DNA from 3 places in the Noviherbaspirillum sp. genome. Region 2 is predicted to be linked to each of the others. Evidence: predicted binding sites of a transcription regulator. Region 2 holds the regulator's gene; each other region holds the start of a gene.
What was found. The regulator sigma-54, encoded in region 2, starts transcription at its own class of promoters, with help from an activator protein. The targets are predictions, from matches to a motif close to TGGCANGNAANCTGCTTT.
Positions count from the first base shown of each region.

Region 1 (3,277 bases), on a different contig from region 2:
CGCCGCTGTGCTGACTCTGCTGGGGGACGGTTTCAAGGGGTGGCTTGCCGTCTGGCTCGCGTCGGAGTTCGGACCGCAATTTGGTGTCGACGATAGCGGCGTCGCGCTGGTATCGATCGCGGTCTTCATCGGCCATTTGTGGCCGGTGTTTTTCCGCTTCGAAGGCGGCAAGGGTGTCGCGACCGCGCTCGGCGTACTGCTCGGGCTGAACGGCTGGCTCGGACTGGCAACCTTGATCACCTGGCTGGTGATCGCCTACGCATTCCGCTATTCATCGCTGGCGGCACTCGTCGCGAGTGTCTTCGCGCCGTTTTACTACGGACTGCTGTTCGGCACCGACATCAAGCTGCTTGCCGTGCTGGCAATGAGCGGCTTGCTGATCTACCGGCACCGTCAGAATATCGCCAATCTGATGGCCGGCAAGGAAAGCAAGATCGGCAGCAAGAAGAAGTAATCCCTCAAGCCCAATCACGAAGCAAATCGACGGAGACAGCCATGTTGAAAAGTCACGCATTCGAACGCCAATGGTTACCGACCGACTACGAGGGCATCGAGCGTAGCGTCCTGCGCCTGAACGATGGCGGCGGCCGGACATCACTGGTGCGGCTGGCGGCCGGCAGCAGGTTTCCGCGGCATGCGCACATGGGCAGCGAGGAAGTGCTGGTCATCGAAGGGACGGTGGTGATCGGCGGCGCGACACTGGCGGCCGGCGACTACCTGTATACCGAAGCGGGCGAGGAGCACGACGTACAGGCGCTGGAAAACGCCGTCATTTACGTCGCCTCGCAGAAGCAGACGCCGATCGTCGAGAAATAGAAACGCGGCCGATGACAGGTTAGTTCGGACGTAGCTCGTGGAGCGGCCAGCGCGGCCTCACGTTGAAGGCGTAGTCGCGCCGCGCCGCTTCGGGATGCACCTGTAGCCGCATCGCCCCCGCGAAAGCGATCATCGCGCCGTTGTCGGTGCAGAATTCCAGCTCGGGATAAAACACCTCGAACCGCCGCTTGACCGCCGCGTCGTTGAGCGCGTCGCGTAACTGCCGGTTGGCGCCGACGCCGCCGGCGATCACCAGCCTTTTCAGGCCCGTCTGCTTCAGCGCCTTCAGGCACTTCGCCACCAGCACGTCGACGATGGCATCGACGAAGGCCCGCGCGACATTGGCCTTGTCCTGTTCGCAGATATTTGCAGTGTGATTCTTCACCACTGTCAGCACCGCCGTCTTCAGGCCGGAAAAGCTGAAGTTCAAATCCTTCGAATGCAGCATCGGCCGCGGCAAATCGTAGGCGCCGGGATCGCCGAACTCCGCGAGCCGCGAAATGGCCGGTCCGCCGGGATAGCCAAGGCCGAGGAGCTTGGCCGATTTGTCGAAGGCTTCGCCCGCCGCGTCGTCCAGCGTCTCGCCGAGCAATTCATACCGACCGACGCCGTCCACCCGCATGAGCTGGGTATGGCCGCCGGAAATCAGCAAGGCGACGAACGGGAAGGCCGGCGGTGTTTTTGACAGCAGCGGCGACAGCAGGTGTCCTTCCAGATGATGCACGCCGAGCACCGGCCGGTCGAGCGCCAGGCCCAGGCCGCAGGCGACCGATGCGCCGACCAGCAGGGCGCCGGCGAGGCCCGGTCCCTGGGTATAGGCAATCGCATCGATGGCGGAGCGTTCGATCGCACTTTCCCGCAGCACCTGTTCGAGCAGCGGGATGGTGCGCTGGATATGGTCGCGCGAGGCCAGTTCCGGAACGACGCCGCCGTATTCCTGATGCATCGCGATTTGCGAGTAAAGCGCATGGGCGAGCAGGCCGCGTTGCGTGTCATACAACGCAAGGCCGGTTTCATCGCAGGAGGATTCGACGCCGAGAACGATCATGTGGGAACAATGAAGAGGGGAAAGAGGTGGCAAGCTTTTTGCAGCGACCCGTCATTGTAAAGGAAAGCCCCGCAGGTCCGCACACCCTGCCATTTTTGAAACAAGCCCACCATGACCGACTCCATACAGCTGAAAATCATTGTCATTAACTCATTGGTCGCGCCCGAGGGCGCGGACCAGGCGGCGCAGGAACAGGCCGAGCGCGCCCGCGCCCTGCGCATCGGTCTGCTGGAAGGCGGCTACAACATCCTTGCGGCGTTGCCACCGGACGCCGACCTGGAGGAACAGATCACTCAGTTGCAGCCGGACCTAATCATCGTCGATGCGCAGTCGGATGCGGCATTGAAGAAGGTGGTGGCGGCAACCGCCGATGCGCGGCGGCCGATCGTCTGTTTTACCGAAGACGGCGACAAGGCGAAGATGCACGCAGCCATTGAGGCCGGCGTATCTGCCTACGTGGTGGCCGGCTTGTCGGCCGAGCGGGTGAAGGCGGTGCTCGATGTGGCCATGGCGCGGTTCGAAGTCGACCAGAAGCTGCGCGTGGAGCTCAGTGAAACCAAGGTGAAACTGGCCGAGCGCAAGGTGATCGAGCGTGCGAAAGGATTGCTGATGGAGCGGCACCATTGTTCGGAAGACGATGCTTACCGCAAGCTGCGGCGTCTTGCGATGGATAAGAACCTGAAGCTGTCGGAAGTGGCGCAACGCATGCTCGACGTTGCCGATCTTCTTATTTGAAAACGCCTTCCCGCTACCCCGATTCACACCTCGCGAACCAATCCCGCCGGAACGCGGCAGCACCAAACGCCGCGCCCTTTTTTGATGCGTTGCACAACCCCGGTGCACAACTTCCCCACTTTCATGATGAAACGCCCGCAAACAGCACGGGCGCCGTCGCTGCGACGCCGCGATACCGCTGGCACACCAATTGCAAATGAACAGGCAGTGCCAATGGCGGCGCGACGATCAGCAACACCGTCTTGACCAATGTCGGTCGAGGCATTTGGACAAAGGCGTCCGAGTCGGATGAGCTCAGCTCATGCCGTTCGGACGCCTTTTTTTTGCCCAGTGCGAATTAACTCATGAGGAAGTCATGACAACGAACGATACAAAAACCAATTTGACCCGCCGCAGCATTCTGAAGACGGGCGCGGCTGTCACCGCAGCAGGGGCATTCGGCGCATTGGCAACGCAGGGGGCGTGGGCCGCGGGGTCCGACAAGCCGGAAAAGGAAGAGGTCAAGGTCGGCTTCATTCCGCTGACCGATTGCGCGTCCGTGGTGATGGCGTCGGTGCTCGGTTTTGATAAGAAGTACGGGATCAAGATCGTGCCGACCAAGGAAGCATCCTGGCCCGGCGTGCGCGACAAGCTGGTCAATGGCGAGCTCGACGCGGCGCATGTGCTGTACGGCCTGGT
Region 1 covers NZ_DAIUCO010000068.1:1,275-4,551, forward strand. The annotation lists gene plsY (glycerol-3-phosphate 1-O-acyltransferase PlsY) at 1-454, shown strand, start outside; gene V7080_RS10135 (cupin domain-containing protein) at 496-816, shown strand; gene tsaD (tRNA (adenosine(37)-N6)-threonylcarbamoyltransferase complex transferase subunit TsaD) at 836-1,864, opposite strand; gene V7080_RS10145 (ANTAR domain-containing response regulator) at 1,976-2,599, shown strand; gene V7080_RS10150 (CmpA/NrtA family ABC transporter substrate-binding protein) at 2,955-3,277, shown strand, end outside.
Region 1: the regulator sigma-54 is predicted to act here: its motif matches at 1,892-1,909, upstream of V7080_RS10145 (ANTAR domain-containing response regulator).

Region 2 (3,277 bases):
GCATCAAAGAAAAAGCGGATGTCCCCACCTGCGCAGAACGCCTTCTCACTCGTGCTGCGCACGACCACCGCGGCGATGGCCGGGTCGTCGCGCCACGACAGCAATACCTGCGTGAAGGCGCGAACCATATCAAGGGACAGGGAATTGAGCGCCCTCGGCCGGTCAAGCGTGATAAAGCCGATGTTGTTCCGGACAGCGGAAATAATGTGAGCAGTCATGATGAGGGTGTTTTATGTAATTGCAGCTATTTTATCGGCACCGTCCCGATGCTGCAGTCGTCCTGCGGACATTTGCAAAGTGCGGCCGCAACAGGAAAAGGGCGCAACCCGTGCGCCCTTTTCCTGTTGCCGATTGCCGCCTGAATCAGGCCGCCGGCAAGTCTTCCGTCATGCGCTTGATCGCCTCATGCTGGTGGTCCTGCATCTTGCCCTTGTACTTCAATACCTGCCTATCCAGCTTGTCGATCAACGAATCGATTGCTGCATACAGATCTTCTGCAAAGCTTTCGACATGGATTACATTGCCTCTCACGCGCAGATTGACTTCAGCTCTTTGCCTTTTATCTTTTTCAGAGGGTTTTTCGACTCCCAGAATCACCGCAACATCGATGACATGATCGAAATGGCGGAGTACCCGATCCAGTTTGCTTGTTACGTACTGGCGAATGGCTGGAGTCAATTCGAGATGTTGTCCACTGATCATGAGATTCATACAGCACTCCTATGGATAGTGTCGCTGGCGGTTCGCAACGTGTCCGCGTAGAGGACTACGCCGGAACACAGCAACGGATGGCAACTACAAAGGAACAACCTAGAGAGATTTTCGCAGATTGACAGGGGGGATTTTCAACGCTTCACGGTACTTGGCGACGGTTCTCCGCGCAACGACCATACCTTGTTCCCCTAACATATCCGCGATCTTGCTATCTGAGAATGGATTCTTGGGGTCTTCAGCTCCTATCAATTGTTTGATGAGCGCTCGTATCGCTGTCGACGAGGCTTCACCCCCTGCTTCCGTCGCGACATGGCTGCCGAAAAAGTATTTGAGCTCGAACATGCCATGGGGGGTCAACATGTACTTCTGTGTTGTCACACGAGAAATGGTGCTCTCGTGTAAACCCAGTGTATCAGCAATTTCACGCAAGACAAGGGGCCGCATCGCTACCGCGCCGTGCGAAAAGAAGTTGCGCTGCCGGTCCACGATCGCTTGTGCGACGCGCAAGATCGTGTCGAAGCGTTGACGCATATTCTTGATCAGCCATTTGGCCTCCTGGAGCTGCGAAGTAAGTGACCCCTCACCTTTACTTTGCTTCAGGATATTGGCATACAGGGCATTGACCCGAAGACGCGGCATGACATCATGATTCAACATGACCTGCCAGCCGTTCTTGGTCTTTTTGACAATGACATCCGGGACCACGAAGTCCGACGTATCGGAGGCGAACGCCGCACCGGGGTGCGGATTGCATTGCTTGATGATCGTCTGTGCCTCACGCAGATCTTCGTCGTCGCAATCCAGGATTTTCTTGAGCTTGTTGAAGTCGCGCTGGGCGAACAGCGTCAGATGTTCTTCGACGATCGTCAAAGCCCGGCGGCGCGTCACCAGCGGCACCTTCGGAAAGCGCCGGATCTGGATTGCCAGGCATTCCGATGGCGTGCGTGCGCCGACGCCCGCCGGATCGAAACTTTGCAGCATCTTCAGCGCCACCGACAATTCTTCAATCTCGATCCCGAGTTCTTCCGGCAGTCGCGCATGAATTTCTTCCAGCGGTTCTTCCAGGTAGCCGTTGTCGTTGAGCGCGTCAATCATCAACTCAAGCAGCGCGCGATCCCGCATTTCCCTTACCGATACCCGCATCTGTTCGAGCAGATGTTCGCGCAAGGTGGTTTCGTGCGCTTCCAGCTGGGGCCGCGCATCATCGTCCTCCGGCGCTTTCGAGGTGCGCGCCACATCGTCGAAGCTCCATTCCGCTTCGCCTGCAGCAGGCGTGTCCGCTCCATCGCCGCCTTCGAAGGGCCGGTCGGTGTCCTCACCGGCAGCCGATCCGGCATCGTTGGGTACGGGTGTATCCGGTTGGGTGCCCTGGGGGCTGATTGCACCGTCGGCCAGCAGGCGGATGGAATGATCCAGCGGATCATCGACGCGCTCGAGCATCGGGTTGTCCGACAAAATCTGCTCCAGCTCCTGATGCAGTTCAAGCGTCGACAATTGCAGCAGCCGGATCGATTGCTGCAGCTGGGGCGTCAGCGCCAGATGTTGGGAAATACGGAGTTGAAGGGTTTGTTTCATAGCAGCCGTGCTTCCATTACATGCGGAAGTGTTCTCCCAAATAAACGCGGCGTACCGATTCATCCGCGATGATGTCGTCCGGGCGGCCGCTGGCAAGCACAGCGCCCTGGTTGATGATGTAGGCACGATCACAGATGCCCAGTGTCTCCCGGACGTTGTGGTCCGTGATCAGCACGCCGATTCCGCGTTCCTTCAGGAAGCGCACGATCCGCTGGATCTCGATGACCGCGATCGGGTCGACGCCTGCGAAGGGCTCATCAAGCAGCACGAATCGCGGGTTCGTCGCCAGCGCACGCGCAATCTCGACGCGGCGGCGCTCGCCGCCCGACAGCGACAGCGCCTGGTTTTCCCGCAGCTTTTCGATCTGCAACTCGGCCAGCAATGTATTCAGTCGCTTCTCGATCGCCTGCCGCGACAACGGCTTGCCATTGTCCCGCTGCAGCTCCAGCACGGCGCGAATATTGTCTTCCACCGTCAGCTTGCGGAAGACCGATGCCTCCTGCGGCAGGTAGGACAGGCCCAGCACAGCGCGCCGATGAATCGGCAGGCGCGATATCGCGACGCCATTCAGATCGATCTCACCGGCATCGGAAGGAACGAGGCCGACGATCATGTAGAACGACGTCGTCTTGCCTGCGCCGTTGGGGCCGAGCAGTCCGACCACTTCGCCGCTTTCCACCTGCAGTGATACGTCACGCACCACTTGCCGGGTTCCGTAACTTTTCTGCAATCCGCGAACGACCAGGGTGCTTGCCATGTCACTGACCCTTGGATTCGGTGCGCGGCTGAATCACCGCCCTGATACGCCCGCTACCGTTCTTGGCGTTGCCTGCCGGTGCATTGTTGACGGTAAAAAACTCTGCCCGGCTATCGTAGGAAATGAATTCACCTTCGACTTCATCCGTCGGCTTGTTGCCTTCCAGGCGGCGAATTTTTGCGTTTGAAAACAACTTGACCACTTCTGCCTTGCCATCGTATTCGATGCGTT
Region 2 covers NZ_DAIUCO010000106.1:9,792-13,068, forward strand. The annotation lists gene V7080_RS13535 (enoyl-CoA hydratase/isomerase family protein) at 1-218, opposite strand, end outside; gene hpf (ribosome hibernation-promoting factor, HPF/YfiA family) at 364-711, opposite strand; gene V7080_RS13545 (RNA polymerase factor sigma-54) at 811-2,289, opposite strand; gene lptB (LPS export ABC transporter ATP-binding protein) at 2,306-3,046, opposite strand; gene lptA (lipopolysaccharide transport periplasmic protein LptA) at 3,048-3,277, opposite strand, start outside.

Region 3 (3,277 bases), on a different contig from region 2:
GCGGTCGCCGATTGCAGGCCGAAACTCGCAATGAACAAGAATGTCGCTGCAAGAACATACATCACCGACAAGGTCTTGATGCCGCCTATGCGGTCGGCGATCCGGCCGCCGAGCGGGCGCACCAGCGAACCGGCGAATACGCAGGCGGCGGTGAAATAACCCGCCGTGACCGGCGACAGGCCGTACTGGCTGTTGAAGTAAATCGTCAATGAGGAGGCAAGCCCTGAGAAGCCGCCGAAGGTGACGCTGTAGAAGAACATGAACCACCACGCGTCCTTGTCCCTCAGTACATGCAGGTACTCGACAAGGGATTTTGGCGGCGGCGCGGACGGCGCATCCTTCGCGAACACCATATAGACCAGCAGCGCGATACCAAGCGGGATCAGGCACAGGCCGAACACGTTCTGCCAGCCGAATGCAATGGCCAGCGCAGGTGCGAACAATGCGGCGAAGGCGGTGCCGGAATTGCCTGCGCCGGCGATGCCGAGCGCCGTCCCCTGGTGCTCGGGCGGATACCAGCGCGATGCCAGCGGCAGGGCGACGGCAAACGCCGCACCGGCAACGCCGAGCAGCACGCCGAGGAACAGCAGGCTTTGATAACTCGCCAACTGGCCGAGCCATGCCCAGGTGAGGCCGGCGATGACGACCAACTGTCCGATCAGTCCGGCTTTCTTCGGCTTGAGGTGGTCGACCAGCACGCCCATGACGATACGCAGCAGTGCGCCGGCCAGCAGCGGCGTCGCCACCATCAATCCTTTCTGGGCAGGTGTGAGGCCGATGTCGGTCGATATCTGAACAGCGAGCGGACCCAGGATCACCCAGACCATGAAGCTGAGATCGAAATAGAAAAACGATGCCAGCAACGTCGGCGTATGGCCGGCTTTCCAGAATGAGGTCTTTTGCATTCGATGCCTTTGATCCAATAGTGTGAATGTGATGAGTGGGCCTGCACGATGCAAGTGCTATGCCACTCACTTTCCGTGCGTGCCGTACTGCCTTTGCCAGTGCGGCATGCACCGCAATGTGGATTGCACCGGATCGAACTGCGAAGTTGCACCTGTGCGGTGCGGATTGCGTCACATCATGGTGCTTGCGGACGCTGCGGAGAAGGTGCGGCAAATGGCACTCCTCTTGCTTATGACTGTTCACGAATTGTTTATCGCTTCAATGGCGAAGCTGAAAGGTGAGGGAGCTTTAATGAAGAAGCTGAAACTGGTCATGGTGGGGAACGGCATGGCCGGGGTGCGCACACTGGAAGAATTGCAGAAGATTGCCCCCGATATCTACGACATCACGGTATTCGGCGCCGAGCCGTATGCCAATTACAACCGCATCCTGCTGTCCCCGGTGCTCGCCGGCGAACAGACCGTCAAGGACATCATGCTCAATGATGTCGACTGGTATGCGGCAAACAACATCCAGCTCCATCTCGGAAAGAAAATCACACGGATCGACCGCGTCAAGCGCATGGTCATCGCGGAAGACGGCACCACCGCCGAGTATGACCGCCTGCTGCTGGCCACGGGCTCCAATCCCTTCATGCTGCCGGTGCCGGGAAAGGACCTGCAGGGCGTGATTTCCTACCGCGATATCCATGACACCAACGCGATGATCGACGCCGCGCAGGTGCATACCCATGCGGTGGTGATTGGCGGCGGCCTGCTCGGGCTGGAAGCCGCCAACGGACTGAAGCTGCGCGGCATGGATGTCACCGTCGTACATCTGCCCAACTGGCTGATGGAACGTCAGCTCGATCCGGTCGCCGGCAAGATGCTGCAGAAATCGCTGGAAGACCGCGGCCTGAAATTTCTGCTGGAGAAGAATACCCAGGAACTGGTCGGCGATGAAAACGGGCGGGTGAAGGCGATCCGCTTCACCGACGGACTTGAAGTGCCGGCGCAACTGGTGGTGATGGCGGTCGGCATCCGGCCCAATACCACGCTGGCCGAATCCGCCGGGCTGTACTGCAACCGCGGCATCGTCGTCAACGACACGATGCAGACCTACGACCCGCGAATTTACGCCGTCGGTGAATGCGTCAATCATCGCGGCACTGCCTACGGGCTGGTTGCGCCGCTGTTCGAGATGGCCAAGGTATGCGCGAACCATCTCGCGAATTTCGGCATCGGCCGCTACCAGGGTTCGGTCACCTCGACCAAGCTGAAGGTCACCGGCATCGACCTGTTCTCCGCCGGCGAATTCATGGGCGGGGAGGGAACGGAGGAAATCGTGCTGTCCGACCCGATCGGCGGCGTGTACAAGAAACTGGTTCTCAAGGACGACAAGCTGGTGGGCGCCTGCCTCTACGGCGACACGGTCGACGGCTCCTGGTATTTCCAGCTGCTGCGCGAAGCCAAGAATGTGGCGGAGATCCGCGACACGCTGATGTTCGGCGAGGCCAATACCGGCCGTCCCGGCGACGTGGGCCATGAAGGATTCACCAAGGCCGCCGCGATGCCGGACACCGCCGAAGTCTGCGGCTGCAACGGCGTCTGCAAGGGCAGCATCGTCAAGGCGATCAAGGAAAAAGGCCTGTTCACGCTGGAAGACGTGCGCAAGCAAACCAAGGCGTCGGCCTCCTGTGGCTCCTGCACCGGCCTGGTGGAACAGATCATCATGTTCACCGCCGGCGGCGACTATTCGAGTTCCAGCAAGGTCAAGCCGCTATGTGGCTGCACCGACCATACGCACCAGAACGTGCGCGATGCGATCAAGGCCAACAAGCTGCTGACGATCGCTGGCACCATGCAATTCATGGATTGGCGCACGCCGAATGGCTGTGCAACCTGCCGGCCGGCGATCAACTATTACCTGTTGTCGACCTGGCCGCATGAGGCAAAGGACGATCCGCAATCGCGCTTCATCAACGAACGTGCCCATGCCAACATCCAGAAGGACGGCACGTATTCGGTGATCCCGCGCATGTGGGGCGGTGAAACCACCGCAAAGGATCTGCGCCGCATCGCCGACGTGGTGGACAAGTACGGCATCCCGACGGTGAAGGTCACCGGCGGCCAGCGCATCGATCTGCTGGGTGTGAAGAAGGAAGATCTGCAATCGGTCTGGAAGGATCTCGACATGCCGTGCGGCCATGCGTATGCGAAAGCCCTGCGCACGGTGAAGACCTGCGTCGGCTCGGAATGGTGCCGTTTCGGCACCCAGGATTCGACTCTGATGGGACAGCAGCTCGAACGCGCGCTGTGGAAGATGTACGCGCCGCACAAGGTGAAGATCGCCGTATCGGGTTGCCCGCGCAACTGCGCGGAATCCGGCATCA
Region 3 covers NZ_DAIUCO010000068.1:9,648-12,924, forward strand. The annotation lists gene V7080_RS10170 (nitrate/nitrite transporter) at 1-905, opposite strand, end outside; gene nirB (nitrite reductase large subunit NirB) at 1,198-3,277, shown strand, end outside.
Region 3: the regulator sigma-54 is predicted to act here: its motif matches at 1,121-1,138, upstream of nirB (nitrite reductase large subunit NirB).